Regions from separate parts of the Streptomyces sp. NPDC060028 genome, predicted to be linked through region 2. Evidence: predicted binding sites of a transcription regulator. Region 2 holds the regulator's gene; each other region holds the start of a gene.
What was found. Region 2 encodes HrcA, which represses chaperone genes, less so after heat shock. Its sites were predicted from a motif close to TTNGCACTCNGNNNNNCNGAGTGCNAA; they were not measured.
Positions count from the first base shown of each region.

Region 1: a site for HrcA is predicted at 1,530-1,556, ahead of groES (co-chaperone GroES). Genes of this name have one in related genera too.
Region 3: a site for HrcA is predicted at 1,070-1,096, ahead of groL (chaperonin GroEL). Genes of this name have one in related genera too.

Region 1 covers NZ_JBHWVJ010000028.1:33,125-36,396, forward strand. Annotated here, with positions in the region: gene groL (chaperonin GroEL) at 1-944, opposite strand, end outside; gene groES (co-chaperone GroES) at 1,078-1,386, opposite strand; gene ACFWBF_RS16240 (hypothetical protein) at 1,646-2,149, shown strand; gene ACFWBF_RS16245 (response regulator transcription factor) at 2,160-2,861, shown strand; gene ACFWBF_RS16250 (sensor histidine kinase) at 2,854-3,272, shown strand, end outside.
Region 2 covers NZ_JBHWVJ010000067.1:15,053-18,324, forward strand. Annotated here, with positions in the region: gene ACFWBF_RS27435 (MBL fold metallo-hydrolase) at 1-637, opposite strand, end outside; gene hrcA (heat-inducible transcriptional repressor HrcA) at 790-1,806, shown strand; gene dnaJ (molecular chaperone DnaJ) at 1,807-2,946, shown strand; gene ACFWBF_RS27450 (nitronate monooxygenase) at 3,126-3,272, shown strand, end outside.
Region 3 covers NZ_JBHWVJ010000008.1:107,922-111,193, forward strand. Annotated here, with positions in the region: gene thrC (threonine synthase) at 1-1, shown strand, start outside; gene ACFWBF_RS07010 (MoaD/ThiS family protein) at 35-316, shown strand; gene ACFWBF_RS07015 (cold-shock protein) at 730-936, shown strand; gene groL (chaperonin GroEL) at 1,263-2,885, shown strand; gene ACFWBF_RS07025 (phosphoribosylanthranilate isomerase) at 3,048-3,272, shown strand, end outside.

The sequences.
Region 1 (3,272 bases), on a different contig from region 2:
TCCAGACCGGCCTGGTCGAGCTTGAGGCCGACCTCCTCGGCGATGACGGTGGCACCGGTGAGGGTGGCCATGTCCTGGAGCATCGCCTTGCGGCGGTCACCGAAGCCGGGGGCCTTGACGGCCACCGCGTTGAACGTGCCGCGGATCTTGTTGACGACGAGGGTGGAGAGCGCCTCGCCCTCGACGTCCTCGGCGATGATCAGGAGCGGCTTGGTGCCGCCGGCCTGGATGACCTTCTCCAGCAGCGGCAGGAGGTCCTGGATCGAGGAGATCTTGCCCTGGTTGATCAGGATGTACGGGTCGTCGAGGACGGCCTCCATACGCTCCTGGTCGGAGACCATGTACGGGGAGAGGTAGCCCTTGTCGAAGGCCATGCCCTCGGTGAACTCCAGCTCCACGCCGAAGGTGTTGGACTCCTCGACGGTGATGACACCGTCCTTGCCGACCTTGTCCATCGCCTCGGCGATGAGCTCGCCGATCTGCTGGTCCTGCGCGGAGAGCGCGGCGACGGCGGCGATGTCGGACTTGTCCTCGATCGGGCGGGCGGTCGCGAGGAGCTCCTCGGACACGGCCTTGACCGCGGCGTCGATGCCCTTCTTCAGGGCGGCCGGGGAAGCACCCGCGGCGACGTTGCGCAGACCCTCGCGGACCAGCGCCTGGGCCAGCACGGTGGCGGTGGTGGTGCCGTCACCCGCGATGTCGTTGGTCTTGGTCGCCACCTCCTTCACGAGCTGAGCGCCAAGGTTCTCGTACGGGTCGTCCAGCTCGACCTCGCGGGCGATGGTGACACCGTCGTTGGTGATGGTGGGTGCGCCGAACTTCTTGTCGATGACGACGTTGCGGCCCTTGGGGCCGATCGTCACCTTGACCGTGTCGGCAAGCTTGTTGACGCCGCGCTCGAGGGCGCGACGGGCGTCCTCGTCAAACTTGAGAATCTTCGGCATGGGAGCGGTTCAGCCCTCTCGTTGCGATCCCCGGCCGCTCACCGCGACCGCCTAGAACGAACTACGCCCCTCGCCGCCCGGCATCAGCAGGGGTGACCAGGGGCGTAGCTCAAAACAAAACTGCAGAAGTGACTTACTTCTCGACGATCGCGAGCACGTCGCGGGCCGAGAGGACGAGGTATTCCTCGCCGTTGTACTTCACTTCGGTGCCGCCGTACTTGCTGTAGAGCACGACGTCGCCGACGGTGACGTCCAGCGGGAGACGCTGGCCGTCCTCGAAGCGACCCGGGCCCACCGCGAGGACGACGCCCTCCTGGGGCTTCTCCTTCGCGGTGTCCGGGATGACCAGGCCAGAGGCCGTGGTCTGCTCGGCGTCGAGCGGCTGGACCACAATGCGGTCCTCAAGCGGCTTGATGGCAACCTTGGAGCTGGTGGTCGTCACGATCCGACCTCCCCCTTCGGAGATCCGGGGTCAACTGTCTGAGGTGGCGACCAGGTCGATCCGTCGTCGCGGGTGCCGGATCTGCCTGTCGCTGTGTTGGCACTCACCAGGGGCGAGTGCCAGACGCGAGACTATTCCGGCGATTAGCACTCGGTCAAGCGGAGTGCCAATTCACGACCGTCGGCGTTGCGCGGAGCGAGCCCCGCGGCCCGCGCAAATCCGCGCGCGCGGGCGGTTCGTGGGCGCTACTGTCCGCCCCATGACCAGGAAAAACTCCGGTGTGCGCTGGGTGCACGCCATTCCGATCGCCGTCGGCCTCGCCTGCGGGATCTACGCGTTCTCGTTGGCCGTACCGCGGCTCGTGACCCAGCTGTCGGGGGTGGAGGGCACCTTCCGCGCGGAGCGGTGCACGTGGGAGACGGCCTCGCACGGGGACCGGCAGGCGGCGTGCGAGGGGTCCTTCACCGCGTCCGACGGATCGTTCACGATCCGCCGGATCGAGGCCGAGACCCCGTTCGACACCCCGCCGACCGGACCGGTCGCCTCCCGGGTCAGCGGCCCGTCGGCCGACAAGGCCGTACGCCCGGGCATAGCCGGCTCGCTGGCCCCCATGGGCCTGGGCCTGGCAGGCTTCGCCTTCCCGGCCTGGGCCCTGACCGCGGCCACCCGTGACGCCCTCGCCCGGCGCCGGACCGCCGCCGGACCGGCGCCGCTTCCGGCCCCGCCGATCGGGGCGAAGGCAGGGGACGCGTCCGATATGTGACGCTGGAGCGATGCGCATCCTCGTGGTCGAAGACGAAGTCGGCCTCGCCGAATCCCTGCGGCGCGGCCTGTCCGCCGAGGGGCACTGGGTCGAGGTCGCCCACGACGGCCACCGCGGCCTGGAACTCGCCCTCGCCGGCGGAGCCACGGGCGGCGGCGCCGGGTACGACGTCGTCCTCCTCGACCTGATGCTCCCCGGCCTCACCGGCTACGAGATCTGCACCCGCATGCGCGCCCAGGGCGACCCCACCCCCGTCCTGATGCTGACCGCCAAGGACGGCGAGTACGACGAGGCCGAAGGCCTGGACTCCGGCGCCGACGACTACCTCACCAAGCCGTTCTCCTTCGTCGTCCTCGCCGCGCGCCTGCGCGCACTCGCCCGCCGCGCCGGCGCCCCCGACCGCGGCGCCACCCTCCAGGCCGGCGACCTCGTCCTCGACCCCCAGGGGCGCCGCTGCCGCCGCGGCGCGCAGGAGATCGAGCTGACCGCCCGCGAGCTCGGCGTCCTCGCCTGCCTGATGGAGCAGCCCGGCCGGGCCGTCGCCAAGCAGGACATCCTCGACGTGGTCTGGGACACCCCGCACGGCATCGACCCGAACATCGTCGAGGTCTACGTCTCCTCGCTCCGCAAGAAGATCGACGCCCCCTTCGGCCGCCGCTCCATCCTCACCGTCCACGGCACCGGCTACCGGATGGCGCCCGACGGTGGTTAGGACCGTCCGCGCCCGCGCCGCCGCGGCCGCCGCCCTCGCGATGGCCGCCGTCCTGGCCGCAGGCGGGCTGTGGCTCCACGCCCTGCTGCGGGCCAACCTGCTGGAGAACACCACCGGCCGCACCGAGCTCGCCGCCCGCAAGGTCGCCGCCCAGCTCGACACCCGCGCCCTCCCGCCCGGCGCCCGGCTGCCCGCGCCCGAGAGCGGGGTGGACCTGGTCCTCGTACGGGACGGGCAGGGCCGCACCGTCAACAGCACGGCGGGCGCGCCCAAGGACTCCCCCGACCTCGGGGAGCTGCGCCCCGGGCCCGGGCAGGACTCCCGCTCGGCGGTGCTGCCTGCCGCGCGCCCCGGCGCGGAACGGCGCGTGGTGGTCGTGGTCGAGTCGCCCGGCCCGCCGGGGGCGCACGA
Region 2 (3,272 bases):
CGTCGTCCCCGCCGAGCGACAGCAGCCGGTCCAGCGCCGCCGGCCACTGCCGGGGCACCGCGTCCGGCCCCGCCGACGGATCGCCCGACTCCTCCACCAGGTCCCCGCAGAACACCACCTCCCGCGAGCCCGGCACGAACACCGCGAGATCGTGCCGGGTGTGGCCGGGCCCCACGTTCGCCAGCAGCACCTGCACCCCGCCCAGCTCGAGCGTCCACTCGCCCGACACCAGGTGCCTCGGCACCACGAGCAGGTCCGCGGCCTCGGCCGCCTCGGCCGGAGCCAGTCCGTGCCGCACCGCGTCGGCCCGCAGCTCGTCCCGGCCCCGGCCGTGGCCTTCCAGCAGGGAGTCCAGGCCGACCGCCCCGTAGACCTCGGCCCCCGCGAAGGCGGCCCCGCCCAGCACGTGGTCGAAATGTCCGTGTGTGAATGCGATATGGGTCACGCGCCGGCCCGCCAGCCGCTCTGCCTCGGCCCGCACCTGCGAGCCCTCCCGTACGGACGATCCGGGGTCGATCAGGAGCACCGACTCATCCCCCACCACCAGCCCCACCGTGCAGTCCCACACCGGAAGACGCCGTCGACCGGCCCGCCCGGTCAGCCGTTCCCAGCCCGCCTCTTCCCAACGCACGTCCATGGCGCGACGCTACCGTGACGGGCCGCCCTTGCCAGGGCCTGACCACCCGGCCGTACACTGAGCGGGGGATCTCTGGCACTCGAACGCACAGAGTGCCAACGACCGGGTTCCGACAAACATGGCAACGGACCAGAGCTGGAGGTGTGCGCGCGATGCTCAGCGAACGCAGACTCGAAGTGCTGCGCGCCATCGTCCAGGACTACGTCGGGACGGAGGAGCCGGTCGGCTCCAAAGCGCTCACCGAGCGCCACCGGCTCGGCGTGTCCCCCGCGACCGTGCGCAACGACATGGCCGTGCTGGAGGACGAGGGCTACATCGCCCAGCCCCACACCAGCGCCGGCCGGATCCCGACGGACAAGGGCTACCGGCTCTTCGTCGACAAACTGGCGGGGGTCAAGCCGCTGTCGTCGCCCGAGCGCCGGGCCATCCAGAACTTCCTGGACGGCGCCGTCGACCTCGACGACGTGGTCGGCCGCACCGTGCGGCTGCTCGCGCAGCTGACCCGGCAGGTCGCCGTCGTCCAGTACCCGAGCCTGACCCGCTCCACCGTCCGGCACGTCGAGCTGCTCTCGCTCGCGCCCGCGCGCCTGATGCTCGTGCTGATCACGGACACCGGCCGGGTCGAGCAGCGGCTGATCGACTGCCAGACCCCCTTCGGCGAGAATTCGCTCGCCGATCTGCGGGCGCGGCTCAACAGCCGGGTCGTCGGCCGCCGGTTCACGGACGTGCCGCCGCTCGTGCAGGACCTGCCGGAGTCCTTCGACGCGGAGGACCGGGCGACGGTCACGGTTGTCCTGGCCACCCTCCTCGAGACCCTGGTCGAGGAAGCCGAAGAGCGGCTGATGATCGGCGGCACCGCCAATCTCACCCGCTTCGGACACGATTTTCCCCTGACGATCAGGCCGGTGCTCGAAGCGCTGGAGGAGCAGGTCGTGCTCCTCAAGCTGTTGGGCGAGGCCAGTGAGTCGGGAATGGCCGTACGGATCGGGCATGAGAATGCCTATGAGGGACTGAACTCCACGTCGGTCGTCTCGGTCGGCTACGGTTCGGGCGGCGAAGCAGTCGCCAAACTCGGCGTGGTCGGACCGACCCGCATGGACTACCCCGGAACGATGGGAGCGGTACGCGCAGTGGCACGTTACGTCGGACAGATCCTGGCGGAGTCGTAAGTGGCCACGGACTACTACGCCGTACTCGGCGTGCGCCGCGACGCATCGCAGGACGAGATCAAGAAGGCCTTCCGGCGCCTCGCGCGTGAACTCCACCCGGATGTGAATCCGGACCCGAAGACGCAGGAGCGCTTCAAGGAGATCAACGCGGCCTACGAGGTGCTCTCGGACCCGCAGAAGAAGCAGGTCTTCGACCTCGGCGGCGACCCGCTGTCCTCCTCGGGCGGCGGCGGTGGCGCGGGCGGCTTCGGAGCCGGTGGCTTCGGCAACTTCTCCGACATCATGGACGCCTTCTTCGGCCAGGCCTCGCAGCGCGGACCGCGCTCGCGGACCCGCCGGGGCCAGGACGCCATGATCCGCCTCGACCTGGAACTGGACGAGGCCGCCTTCGGCACCACCAAGGACATCCAGGTCGACACGGCCGTCATCTGCACCACCTGCTCCGGAGAGGGTGCCGCCCCCGGCACCTCGGCGCAGACGTGTGACATGTGCCGCGGCCGCGGTGAGGTCTCGCAGGTCACCCGGTCCTTCCTGGGCCAGGTCATGACCTCGCGCCCCTGCCCCCAGTGCCAGGGCTTCGGCACCGTGGTCCCGACCCCGTGCCCCGAGTGCGCGGGCGACGGACGGGTCCGCTCCCGCCGCAGCCTGACGGTCAAGATCCCGGCCGGCGTCGAGAACGGCACCCGGATCCAGCTCGCGGGCGAGGGCGAGGTCGGCCCCGGCGGCGGCCCCGCCGGCGACCTGTACGTGGAGATCCACGAGCTGCCGCACCCGACCTTCCAGCGGCGCGGGGACGACCTGCACTGCACCGTCACCATCCCGATGACGGCCGCGGCCCTGGGCACCAAATGCCCGCTGGAGACGCTGGACGGCCTGGAGGAGATCGACATCCGGCCCGGCACCGGCTCCGGGCAGGCGATCCCGCTGCACGGGCGCGGCGTCACGCACCTGCGCGGCGGCGGCCGGGGCGACCTGATCGTCCACGTCGAGGTCACCACCCCGGGCAAGCTGGACCCCCAGCAGGAGGACCTGCTGCGCCAGCTCGCGAAGCTGCGCGGCGAGGAGCGGCCGACGGGCCAGTTCGCGCCGGGTCAGCAGGGGCTGTTCAGCCGCCTGAAGGACGCGTTCAACGGCCGCTGAGCGACCTGCGGGATCTCGTACGAGCCCGGTCCGGGGATGCCCCGGACCGGGCTCCGTGCATCCCCCGGCGCCGCCCCCGCACGTTCCCCCGTACTTCCCTCAAGGCCGGAGGGAAGCGGACTATGCCAGGCGAATGCCGTGATTCGGTCCCGTGAGCGGGACATGGCACGATGCAGACCATGTCCTCCGCACCGAACGGTCTCTCCCCGTACCCGATCGTGCAGGCTCCCATGGCAGGCGGCGCCTCCTGCCCGCCGCTCGCCGCCGCCGTGTGCGAGGCGGGTGGGCTGGGCTTCCTGGCCGGCGGCTACAAGACCGCCGACGGC
Region 3 (3,272 bases), on a different contig from region 2:
ACCCTCCCCTGCACTCCGGAAAGGCAGTAGCGCCATGAGCGTCAACGTCCGCATCCCCACCATCCTGCGCACCTACACCGGCGGCAAGGCCGAGGTCCCCGCCGAGGGCACGACCCTCGCCGAGGTCATCGAGTCCCTGGAGAAGAGCCACCCGGGCATCGCCGCGCGCGTCCTGGACGACCAGGGCAAGCTGCGCCGCTTCGTGAACGTCTACGTCAACGACGACGACGTGCGCTTCGAGGGAGGGCTGCAGGCGGCCACGCCGGAGGGCGCCGGGGTCTCGATCATTCCGGCCGTCGCGGGCGGCTGCCGCTGATCCGGCGGCGTGCGATTGAGTGCTGCTGACACGTAAAACCTAGAATTGCCCCCTCCGGTAATAAGCGGAGGGGGCAATTCTGCTTGATTGGGCGCGGTAGAGTTGGGGAAGTCCCCTCCGCTGTTCTTGCCTACCGCATATGAGCGGGTCGTGTGAGGGTTGACATTGAGTCAACATGCAAGCGCGCTATGGGGTGTTTGAGGCCCTATGCCGGGTCCGAGTTGCCCGGGAAGATGCCAGCATTTCACTCTATTTCAATCTTTCCCCGTGTCCAGAATTCTCGTCGGATTGACCTGTTGCAGACAGCAGCGGTGCGGATACATTCAGCCCCGGTCGAGGCGTTCCGGCGCAAGTTCTGACCCGGGACCGCGAAGTGCGGTCCCGCGCAAGGGCCAGTAATAGGGGAGTTAGGCATGGCTCAGGGCACCGTCAAGTGGTTCAACGCGGAGAAGGGCTACGGCTTCATCGCGGTCGACGGTGGTGCGGATGTGTTCGTCCACTACAGCGCCATCCAGATGGACGGATACCGCACCCTTGAAGAGGGTCAGCGGGTCGAGTTCGAGATCTCGCAGGGCCAGAAGGGTCCGCAGGCGGACATGGTCAAGCTCGCACTCGGCTAGTCCCGGCGCGATCGACCACCGACGCCACGTATACGAGGGGCCCACATCCTGGACACGGGATGTGGGCCCCTCGCGCGTCGTGCCCGATCGGCCCTGTCCCACCTGCCTCTTCGCCGGGCGTTGCCCGAAGCCGCTTGCACTCGCGGGGGTCGAGTGCTAATCATTGGCGTTAGCACTCTCCAGGTGAGAGTGCTACTAAGACGAGGACCGGGTCGGTGAGGCCCGCAGGGTCCGGCGGGAAGGAACCGCCGGGCACTCAGGCCGTCCGTCGCGGGCGCGGGCGCGGTCCGGGAGCAATCCACCGCTGTCCGGGAGGACCACTTCAGATGGCCAAGATCATTGCGTTCAACGAGGAGGCCCGGCGCGGTCTCGAGCGAGGCATGAACCAGCTCGCCGACGCCGTCAAGGTCACCCTTGGCCCCAAGGGTCGCAACGTCGTCCTTGAGAAGAAGTGGGGCGCCCCCACGATCACCAACGACGGCGTCTCCATCGCCAAGGAGATCGAGCTCGAGGACCCGTACGAGAAGATCGGCGCCGAGCTGGTCAAGGAAGTCGCCAAGAAGACGGACGACGTCGCCGGCGACGGTACGACCACCGCCACCGTGCTCGCCCAGGCGCTGGTCCGCGAGGGCCTGCGCAACGTGGCCGCCGGTGCGAACCCGATGGCCCTCAAGCGCGGTATCGAGAAGGCCGTCGAGGCCGTCTCCGCCGCCCTGCTCGACCAGGCCAAGGACGTGGAGACCAAGGAGCAGATCGCTTCGACCGCCTCCATCTCCGCCGCCGACACCCAGATCGGCGAGCTCATCGCCGAGGCCATGGACAAGGTCGGCAAGGAAGGCGTCATCACGGTCGAGGAGTCCCAGACCTTCGGTCTGGAGCTCGAGCTCACCGAGGGCATGCGCTTCGACAAGGGCTACATCTCGGCGTACTTCGCCACCGACATGGAGCGTATGGAGTCGGCTCTCGACGACCCGTACATCCTGATCGTCAACTCGAAGATCGGCTCGGTCAAGGACCTGCTGCCGCTCCTCGAGAAGGTCATGCAGTCCGGCAAGCCGCTGCTGATCATCGCCGAGGACGTCGAGGGCGAGGCCCTCTCGACCCTGGTCGTCAACAAGATCCGCGGCACCTTCAAGTCCGTTGCCGTCAAGGCCCCGGGCTTCGGCGACCGCCGCAAGGCCATGCTCGGCGACATCGCCATCCTCACCGGTGGCACGGTCATCTCCGAGGAGGTCGGCCTCAAGCTCGAGAACGCGGGCCTGGACCTGCTGGGCCGCGCCCGCAAGGTCGTCATCACCAAGGACGAGACCACCATCGTCGACGGTGCCGGTGACAGCGACCAGGTCGCCGGTCGCGTGAACCAGATCCGCGCCGAGATCGAGAACTCCGACTCGGACTACGACCGCGAGAAGCTCCAGGAGCGCCTCGCGAAGCTGGCCGGCGGCGTGGCCGTCATCAAGGCCGGCGCCGCGACCGAGGTCGAGCTCAAGGAGCGCAAGCACCGCATCGAGGACGCCGTTCGCAACGCGAAGGCGGCCGTCGAGGAGGGCATCGTCGCCGGTGGCGGCGTGGCCCTGCTCCAGGCCTCCGCGGTCTTCGAGAAGCTCGAGCTCACGGGCGACGAGGCGACCGGCGCCAACGCCGTGCGTCTGGCCCTGGAGGCCCCGCTCAAGCAGATCGCCGTCAACGGTGGTCTCGAGGGTGGCGTCGTCGTCGAGAAGGTGCGCAACCTCCCGATCGGTCACGGCCTCAACGCCGCGACCGGCGAGTACGTCGACATGATCGCCGAGGGCATCATCGACCCGGCGAAGGTCACCCGCTCTGCCCTGCAGAACGCGGCGTCGATCGCGGCCCTCTTCCTCACCACCGAGGCCGTCATCGCCGACAAGCCCGAGAAGGCCGGCGCCGGCGCGCCGGGCGGCATGCCGGGCGGTGACATGGACTTCTGATCGGCTGCGGCTCCGGCCGCCGGTTGATCGGCTGTTCTCGAACGAGGGCGGCACCTCCACGGGGGTGCCGCCCTCGGGCGTTCCCGCGGCCCGCTGGAGGCCCGCCTGCCCGGCCCGTGGGACACGGCGCCGCGGACCGGGCGGGTTTGGTTGACTGCTGGCATGACTGACTTGTTCGTCAAGATCTGCGGTCTGAAGACTGCGCACGACGTCGACGTGGCCGTGGCGGCAGGGGCCGATGCCGTCGGCTTCGTCTTCGCGCCCGGCAGCCCGCGGACGGTCGACGCCGCCACCGCCCGGGCGCTGGTCGCGCGGGTGCCGGACGGGGTGCTCACCGTCGGGGTGTTCCGGGGGCAGCCGGTGGGGGAGGTGCGGCGGTTCGCCGAG